DNA from 2 places in the Enterobacter sp. FW301-JW81 genome. Region 2 is predicted to be linked to the other one. Evidence: predicted binding sites of a transcription regulator. Region 2 holds the regulator's gene; the other holds the start of a gene.
What was found. The regulator CRP, encoded in region 2, controls carbon source genes, mostly activating them, when cyclic AMP is high. The targets are predictions, from matches to a motif close to ATGTGANNNNNNTCACAT.

Region 1 (4,430 bases), on a different contig from region 2:
ACCACCAACGTGATGGTGCTGAACGCAGGCGGGACAGGCGGCCTGACGACGAACGGGATTGAGCTGATCGCCGTTAACGGTAACTCTGCCGGTGAGTTTAAACAGAATGGCCGTATTGTTGCCGGGGCGTATGACTATACCCTGCAGCGCGGCGCGGGTCAGAACGCCGCAAACTGGTACCTGAGCAGCGCGCTGACGCCTGAAATACCAGAAACGCCAGAACCTCCAGCACCGCCGGAACCGACAGAACCAACAGAACCTCCGGTGAAGCCTGAGCCACCAGCGCCGGTCAATCCGCCCGATCCGGTGACGCCAGCCTCTCCGACACCGTTACCGGCTGTTGAACACGCGGTGCGTCCAGAAGCAGGTCTGTATGGTGTTAACCTGGCTGCGGCTAACACGCTGTTCAACACCCGTTTACATGACCGTCTGGGTGAAGCCCACTACGTTGATGCCCTGACCGGTGAAGCACGCGCGACCAGCATGTGGCTGCGTAACGTGGGCGGACATACCCGCCAGCACGACAGCAGCGGCCAGCTGAGCATGCAAAGTAACCGCTATGTAATGCAGCTTGGCGGTGACGTGGCGCAGTGGAGCAGCAATAACGCGGACCGCTACCATCTGGGCGTGATGGGCGGCTATGCCAACCAGAAGAGCCGTGCAGAAAACCAGCGTAACGGTAACCGTGCTACCAGCAGCATCGACGGATACAGCGTCGGCGTCTACGGTACCTGGCTGCAGGACAACGAAAGTAAAGAAGGCGCGTATGTTGATACCTGGATGCAGTACAACTGGTTCAACAACACCCTTTCTGGTGATGACGTTGCTACGGAGACGTACAAATCAAAAGGCTTCACCGCTTCTGTGGAATCTGGCTACACCTGGAAAATGGCGGATCTCAGCGAGCGTAGCGCGCTGTATATCCAGCCGAAAGCGCAGATAACCTGGATGGGCGTGAAGGCGGACTCGCACAAAGAAGTCAACGGTACCCGTGTAGAAGGTAACGGCGACGGCAATATTCAAAGCCGCGTTGGCGTGCGTCTGTACGGCCATGCTCACAACAAGCTGGACGATGGCAACGACCGTAACTTCCAGCCGTTCGTGGAAGCCAACTGGATCCACAATACTAAAGACTTTGGCGCATCGCTTAATGGTGAAAAAGTGAATCTGGCGGGCAACCGCAACATCGGTGAACTGAAAGCGGGTGTTGAAGGTCAGCTGTCGAAGAATGTCTCTCTGTGGGGCAACGTAGCTCAGCAGGTAGGTACCAAGGGATACAGCGATACGCAAGGTATGCTGGGTATAAAATACAGCTGGTAAGCAGTATGAATAAAAAAACGCCCTGCTCATGCAGGGCGTTTTTTATTGCAGTGGCATAAATGAGGGTTTATGCGTGGCTTATTTGTAGATTACAGCCGTGCCGTGCAGCGTGTTAGGGCCGGTCACAGAGGTAATACGGAAAGATTTCGCCCCCATCTCATCAGCTTTTTGCGCCAGCTGGCTTTCCAGTGAACCCAGGTTAGTGCCGGCAGATGCGGAGATAGTCCCGACTTTATGCTGGTCAGCAGGTGTGGATTGCACTTCAACGGCGGCAAAGCTTGCGAAAGAAAGTGAGCTCAGAACGGCGGCAGCGATGAGGGTTTTTACGTTTTTCATGATTTTTACCTTTAGGCAGATGATTGTTTAGGTCGTTAGTTATTTACTTAACGATCGATAGGTAAATCATAAATGTGATCCAGGTCACGCGTCAACATAATTTTATAATGAGCGTTAACTTAATTTTAAAGTCGTTATTTTTCATACTCATATGATTAATTTATTTTTAAGCATTCAGCGCTGGTGGTGGCTTGCGTTTATTTTTATAATGATTATTCAACAAACCAACAGAGGACCAACGGCAAATGACAACCGATGTCACGAGTTGTGCGAAGAAAAGCCGTGGCCGACCAAAAGTGTTCGACAGGGATGCAGCGCTTGATAAGGCCATGACTCTCTTCTGGCAACATGGGTATGAAGCAACCTCGCTTTCCGATCTGGTAGAAGCCACCGGAGCCAAAGCGCCGACGCTGTATGCTGAATTTACCAATAAAGAGGGGCTGTTCCGGGCGGTGCTCGACAGGTACATTTCGCGCTTTGCGGCGAAACACGAAGCCCAGCTATTTTGTGAAGAAAAAAGCGTTGAGCAGGCACTGAGAGATTATTTCACCGCCGTTGCCACCTGCTTTACCAGTAAAGACACGCCTGCGGGCTGCTTTATGATTAACACCTCTGCCACCCTTGCGGCATCGTCTAAAGAGATCGCCAATACGGTGAAATCGCGTCACGCCATGCAGGAGGATACGCTGAGCGCGTTTTTGGCTCAGCGCCAGCAGCGCGGTGAAATCCCCGCGCACTGCAACCCTCAGGTGCTGGCGCAGTATCTGAGCTGTATTTTGCAGGGGATGTCGATCAGCGCCCGCGAAGGGGCTTCACTGGAAAAACTGCAGACTATTAGCGACACCACGCTGCGGCTGTGGCCTGAGCTGCTCAAAATCTGACGCAAAAAAAAGCTCCTCAGCCTGAGCGCATGAGGAGCTAAGTTCAGAGAACATCTTTTTTACACTTTGTTATTCAGAACCAGCTGGCCATTACCGTCCAGAGGGATTTGCGTGCCTGGGTCTTTATCCATGCGGATTTTGCCCTGCTGATCGCCAATTTTGTACGTCACGTCATAACCCAGCATTTTCTCCGACTTGTCATAGACGGTTTTGCAGCGCTGCTGAGTTGTGGTGTAGGTATCGTTATCCTGCATCGCGCCCTGCACCTGGTTACCGGCATAGCCACCGCCCAGCGCGCCGACCACGGTCGCCACATCTTTACCGCGGCCACCGCCAAACTGATGACCAATGACCCCACCGGCTACCGCACCCAAAACAGAGCCGGCAATACGGTTTTCATCCTGAACAGGACGACGGTGAGTCACGGAGACGTTGCGGCACTCCTGACGAGGGGTTTTCACGGTTTCTTTAATCGGAGTAGCAGAAACCACCTGTGCATACTGCGGGCCGCGATCTAATACGTTCAGACTGGCAACGGCAGCCACACCTAACGCAGCCGCGACGCCAATCCCTATACCCGCCAACATTGATTTATTCACGGGACTTCCTCCTTTGTTGCTATTGGTAACAATTTTGCAATGGAGGCACGGCTTCGCCAATCAGATAAAGGATCAAAAAAGAGGCGTTGAGGGGGGATATATTCTATTTAGGAGAACTCTTAAGCACGCATTCTGTGATCTGCAGCACGATATGCTAAAAACTCCCTCCAGAAGGCCCGGAGGGAGTGAAAGATTAGTGCAGCTTCAGACGCGGACGGATCACGCGGTTGATTCTGCCCACCAGCATCATCAGCCCGGTTTTGAAGTAGCCGTGCAGCGCAATCTGGTGCATGCGGTACAGGGAGATATACACGAAGCGTGCAATGCGCCCTTCTACCATCATCGAGCCACGCATCAGGTTGCCCATCAGGCTGCCGACGGTTGAGAAGTTAGACAGCGATACCAGAGAACCGTGGTCTTTGTAGACATAGGCTTTCATTGGCTTACCTTTGGTCTGCGCCAGAATGTTGTGCAGTACCAGGCTCGCCATCTGATGCGCCGCCTGGGCGCGCGGCGGTACGAAGCCGCCTTCAGGACGCGCGCAGGAAGCGCAGTCGCCGATAGCAAAGATGTCAGGGTCGCGGGTAGTTTGCAGCGTCGGCTCAGTCACCAGCTGGTTGATGCGGTTCGTTTCCAGGCCACCGATCTCTTTCATAAAGTCAGGCGCTTTGATACCTGCCGCCCAGACCATCAGATCCGCTTTGATGTACTCGCCGTCTTTCGTGTGCAGGCCACCTTCGTCGGCGCTGGTCACCATGGTCTGCGTCAGCACCCGCACGCCCAGTTTGGTGAGTTCATTGTGCGCCGCACCGGAAATACGCGGCGGCAGCGCAGGCAGAATACGTTCACCGGCTTCGACCAGCGTCACGTTCAGCGCTTCGTTGGTTAACCCTTTGTAGCCGTAGCTGTGCAGCTGCTTCACCGCATTGTGCAGCTCAGCGGACAGCTCAACGCCCGTCGCACCGCCACCAACAATGGCGATATTCACCTTACCGTTCGCACCCATATTGTTGGTGTACTTCAGGAACAGGTTCAGCATTTCCTGATGGAAACGACGCGCCTGATGCGGGTTATCGAGGAAGATACAGTGCTCTTTCACGCCAGGCGTGTTGAAGTCATTGGAGGTACTGCCCAGCGCCATGACCAGCGTGTCATACGCCAGTTTGCGCTCAGGGACCAGAAGCTCCCCTTTTTCATCACGCAGCTCTGCCAGGGTAATGGTTTTGCTTTCACGGTTGATGTCCACCACCGAGCCCAGCTGGAACTGGAAATGGTGGTTGCGCGCGTGCGCCAG
Region 2 (4,430 bases):
GAGCGGCACAGGGCAGTCCCGTAAGTATCTGCACACTTACGACGAAGCCGTGCCCTGGAACCAGGTACCGGGCACCTTTACCCCCTGGCAGCCGCTGCCGGAACCCACCGACGTGCTGTTCTACGAAGGATTACACGGCGGCGTGGTCACGCCCCAGCACGACGTGGCGCGCCACGTGGATCTGCTGGTCGGGGTGGTTCCTATCGTTAACCTGGAGTGGATCCAGAAGCTGACGCGTGACATGAGCGAGCGCGGCCACTCGCGCGAGGCGGTGATGGATTCCGTCGTTCGCTCAATGGAAGACTACATCAATTACTTAACGCCGCAATTCTCCCGCACGCACATTAACTTCCAGCGCGTGCCGACGGTGGACACCTCCAACCCGTTTGCCGCCAAAACGATCCCTTCTCTGGATGAGAGCTTTGTGGTGATCCATTTCCGCAATCTTGAAGGCATCGATTACCCCTGGCTGCTGGCGATGCTGCAGGGCTCGTTTATTTCGCACATGAATACATTGGTGGTGCCGGGCGGAAAAATGGGACTGGCAATGGAGCTTATCATGACGCCGCTGGTGGAGCGGCTGATGGAAGGGAAGCAGATCGCATAATCATTTTTGCCCGGTGGCGCTGCGCTTACCGGGCCTACAATCCGTAGGGCGGGTAAGCGCAGCGCCACCCGCCAAAAGATTAAGCCTCGATCACTTCATACGAATGGGTAATTTTTACCGCTTTCTCCAGCATTAACGCCACAGAGCAGTACTTCTCCGCAGACAGGTCCACCGCGCGTGAGACCGCCGCGTCTTTCAGCGCTTTACCGGTGACAACAAAGTGAAGATTAATGTGGGTGAACAGGCGTGGCGCCTCTTCCCGGCGCTCTGAGGTGAGTTTGACCTCGCAATCCGTCACGTCATGACGGCCTTTTTGCAGAATCGACACCACGTCAATCGCGCTGCATCCGCCTGCCGCCATCAGCACCATTTCCATTGGGCTTGGCGCTTTATCACCGGAGTTACCATCCATCAAAATCTGGTGTCCTGACGCGGACTCGCCCAGGAACGTTAAACCTTCAACCCACTTCACGCGCGCTTGCATATTTTTGAACTCCAACGTTGCATTTTTGGTGACAGATTACGCGTGCGTTACATTTCTCGCAATGGAAGGCGACCTGCATCATGCTGAAGCGAGACACCAGGAGACACGCGGCGAAAGCTATGCTAAAACACTCAGGATGCTACAGTAATACATTGACGTTACACGTGTATGCAGAGGACATCAAACTTTACTGGCTGCGAAACGTTACGGTAGCCGACTTCCCAGGGTATGGGTAAGAATTCGATTGCAACCCCAGAGTCCGGATGCATCTGATGACTCTGGTGACAGCTTATAACAGAGGATAACAGCGCATGGTGCTTGGCAAACCGCAAACAGACCCGACTCTCGAATGGTTCTTGTCTCATTGCCACATTCATAAGTACCCATCGAAGAGCACGCTGATTCACCAGGGTGAAAAAGCGGAAACGTTGTATTACATCGTTAAAGGCTCGGTGGCAGTGCTGATCAAAGATGAAGAAGGGAAAGAGATGATCCTTTCTTATCTGAACCAGGGCGATTTCATCGGTGAACTGGGCCTGTTTGAAGAGGGCCAGGAACGTAGCGCCTGGGTTCGTGCAAAGACAGCATGTGAAGTGGCTGAAATTTCTTACAAGAAGTTCCGTCAGCTGATTCAGGTTAACCCTGACATCCTGATGCGTCTTTCTTCCCAGATGGCGCGCCGTCTGCAGGTCACCTCTGAGAAAGTGGGTAACCTCGCCTTCCTGGACGTAACTGGCCGTATTGCACAAACGCTGCTGAACCTGGCGAAACAGCCAGACGCAATGACCCACCCGGACGGCATGCAAATTAAAATTACCCGTCAGGAAATTGGTCAGATCGTCGGTTGTTCCCGTGAGACAGTGGGCCGTATCCTGAAAATGCTGGAAGATCAAAACCTGATCTCCGCCCACGGTAAAACCATCGTGGTCTACGGAACGCGTTAATTCCGCTTAAACGGCGTGTCACCGCAGGGTGTCACGCCGTTTTTGTCTCTACTCCCCATGTGGCGCAGGCTGATCTATCACCCCGAAGTTAACTACGCACTGCGACAAACGCTGGTGTTGTGTCTTCCTGTGGCCGTGGGCTTGATCCTCGGACATCTTCAGCAAGGTCTGCTGTTTTCTCTCGTGCCCGCCTGCTGCAACATCGCCGGTCTGGACACGCCGCATAAGCGCTTTTTCAAACGTCTGACTATTGGCGGCTGCCTGTTTGCGGGCTGCAGCCTCGCCGTACAGCTTCTGCTTGCCCGGGACATCCCGCTGCCGCTGATCCTGACCGTGCTGGCCATGACCCTCGGCGTCACCGCCGAAATCAGCTCGCTGCACGCCCGCCTGCTTCCCGCCTCGCTGATTGCGGCCATTTTCACGCTGAGCCTCGCCGGGAATATGCCGGTGTGGGAGCCGCTGCTGATCTACGCTCTGGGGACGCTGTGGTACGGGCTGTTCAACTGGTTCTGGTTCTGGCTGTGGCGCGAACAGCCGCTGCGTGAATCTCTGAGCCTGCTCTATGTGCAGCTGGCGGATTACTGCGAAGCCAAATATACCCTGCTCACCCAGCATACCGATCCGGAAAAATCCTTGCCGCCGCTGCTGACGCGCCAGCAAAAGGTGGTAGATCTGATAAGCCAGTGCTATCAGCAGCTGCACATGCTCGCCGCCAACAAAAACCACGAATACAAACGGCTGCTGCGCACCTTCCAGGTCGGTCTCGATCTGCAGGAACATATCTCCGTTAGCCTTCACCATCCGCAGGAGGTACAAAAGCTGGTCGAGCGCAGCCACGCCGAAGCGGTGATCCGCTGGAACGCGCAGACAGTATCGGCACGTCTGCGGGTCCTGGCTGACGATATTCTCTACCACCGCTACCCCACGCGCTTTAACATGGAAAAACAGCTCGGCGCGCTGGAGAAAATCGCACGCCAGCATCCGGATAACCCGGTTGGCCAGTTTGCCGCCTGGCACTTCAGCCGCATCGCCCGCGTGCTGCGCACGCAGCGCCCGCTTTATCCCCGCGATCTGATGGCGGATAAGCAGAAACGGTTGCCGCTACTGCCCGCGCTCAGAAGCTATCTTTCTCTTAAATCATCCGCCCTGCGCAACGCCGCCAGGATCAGCGTTATGCTCAGTACCGCCAGCCTGATGGGCATGGCGCTGCATCTGCCGAAACCCTACTGGATCTTAATGACCGTGCTGTTTGTCACCCAGAACGGCTACGGCGCCACGCGGGTGCGTATTCTGCACCGGGCCGGCGGAACGATGGCCGGGCTGATTATTGCGGGCGTGACGCTACACTTCCACGTGCCGGAAGGCTATACCCTGGCTGGCATGCTGGCGATTACGCTGGTGAGCTACCTGATTATCCGCAAAAACTACGGCTGGGCGATGGTGGGCTTTACGGTGACGGCGGTGTATACCCTGCAGCTGCTCACGCTCAATGGTGAACAGTTTATTGTCGCCAGGCTGATTGATACCCTCATTGGCTGCCTGATTGCCTTTGGCGGCATGGTCTGGCTGTGGCCGCAGTGGCAAAGCGGGCTGCTCAGGCAGAACGCCCACGACGCGCTGGAGGCCGACCAGCAGGCCATTCGATTGATCCTGAGCGACGACCCGCAGCCCTCCCCGCTGGCCTATCAGCGCATGAAGGTCAACCAGGCGCATAACGCCCTGTTTAACTCGCTCAACCAGGCGATGCAGGAGCCGGGCTTTAACTCGCACTATCTGGCGGACATGAAGCTCTGGGTGACGCACAGCCAGTTTATCGTCGAGCATATAAACGCCATGACAACGCTGGCGCGCGAGCACACGATGCTGACGCCAGACCTGGCCCAACGTTACCTGCAGTCGTGTGAAATTGCGCTGCAGCGATGTCAGCAGCGCCTGGAATATGACTCGCCGGGCGAGTCGGGAGATTCGAACATTCTGGAAGCGCCGGAGACGTTAACCCACGGGCCAATGAGCACCCTGGAGCAGCATTTGCAGCGCATTCTGGGGCATCTGAACACCATGCACACCATTTCGTCGGTGGCATGGCGTCAGCGTCCACATCACGGGATTTGGCTCACCCGCAGGCTGAAGCGGACGGCGTATTAACCTTTTACGATCTTCGCGACCGCAGCGGCAAAACGGGTTAACCCGTCTTCAATGTCTTTGTCTTCCACCACCAGCGACGGTGCAAAACGCATCACGTCCGGACCCGCGTTCAGCACCATCACCCCTTCGTGGGCGGCGGCGTGCAGGAAATCGCGCGCGCGGCCTTTGTACTGCGGCTTCAGCTCGGCACCAATCAGCAGCCCCATCCCGCGGATCTCGCTGAACACGTCGTACTGGTCGTCAATCTTTT

Region 1: the regulator CRP is predicted to act here: its motif matches at 1,729-1,746, upstream of bhsA (multiple stress resistance protein BhsA).

Annotation. Positions count from the first base shown of each region.
Region 1 is NZ_JBYTBA010000001.1:436,099-440,528, reverse strand. It holds gene AC3WOK_RS02085 (autotransporter outer membrane beta-barrel domain-containing protein) at 1-1,320, shown strand, start outside; gene bhsA (multiple stress resistance protein BhsA) at 1,399-1,656, opposite strand; gene comR (TetR family copper-responsive transcriptional repressor ComR) at 1,902-2,537, shown strand; gene AC3WOK_RS02070 (glycine zipper 2TM domain-containing protein) at 2,597-3,136, opposite strand; gene AC3WOK_RS02065 (NAD(P)/FAD-dependent oxidoreductase) at 3,330-4,430, opposite strand, start outside.
Region 2 is NZ_JBYTBA010000008.1:144,172-148,601, reverse strand. It holds gene AC3WOK_RS21305 (phosphoribulokinase) at 1-607, shown strand, start outside; gene AC3WOK_RS21300 (OsmC family protein) at 687-1,091, opposite strand; gene crp (cAMP-activated global transcriptional regulator CRP) at 1,403-2,035, shown strand; gene AC3WOK_RS21290 (YccS/YhfK family putative transporter) at 2,093-4,180, shown strand; gene argD (bifunctional acetylornithine/succinyldiaminopimelate transaminase) at 4,177-4,430, opposite strand, start outside.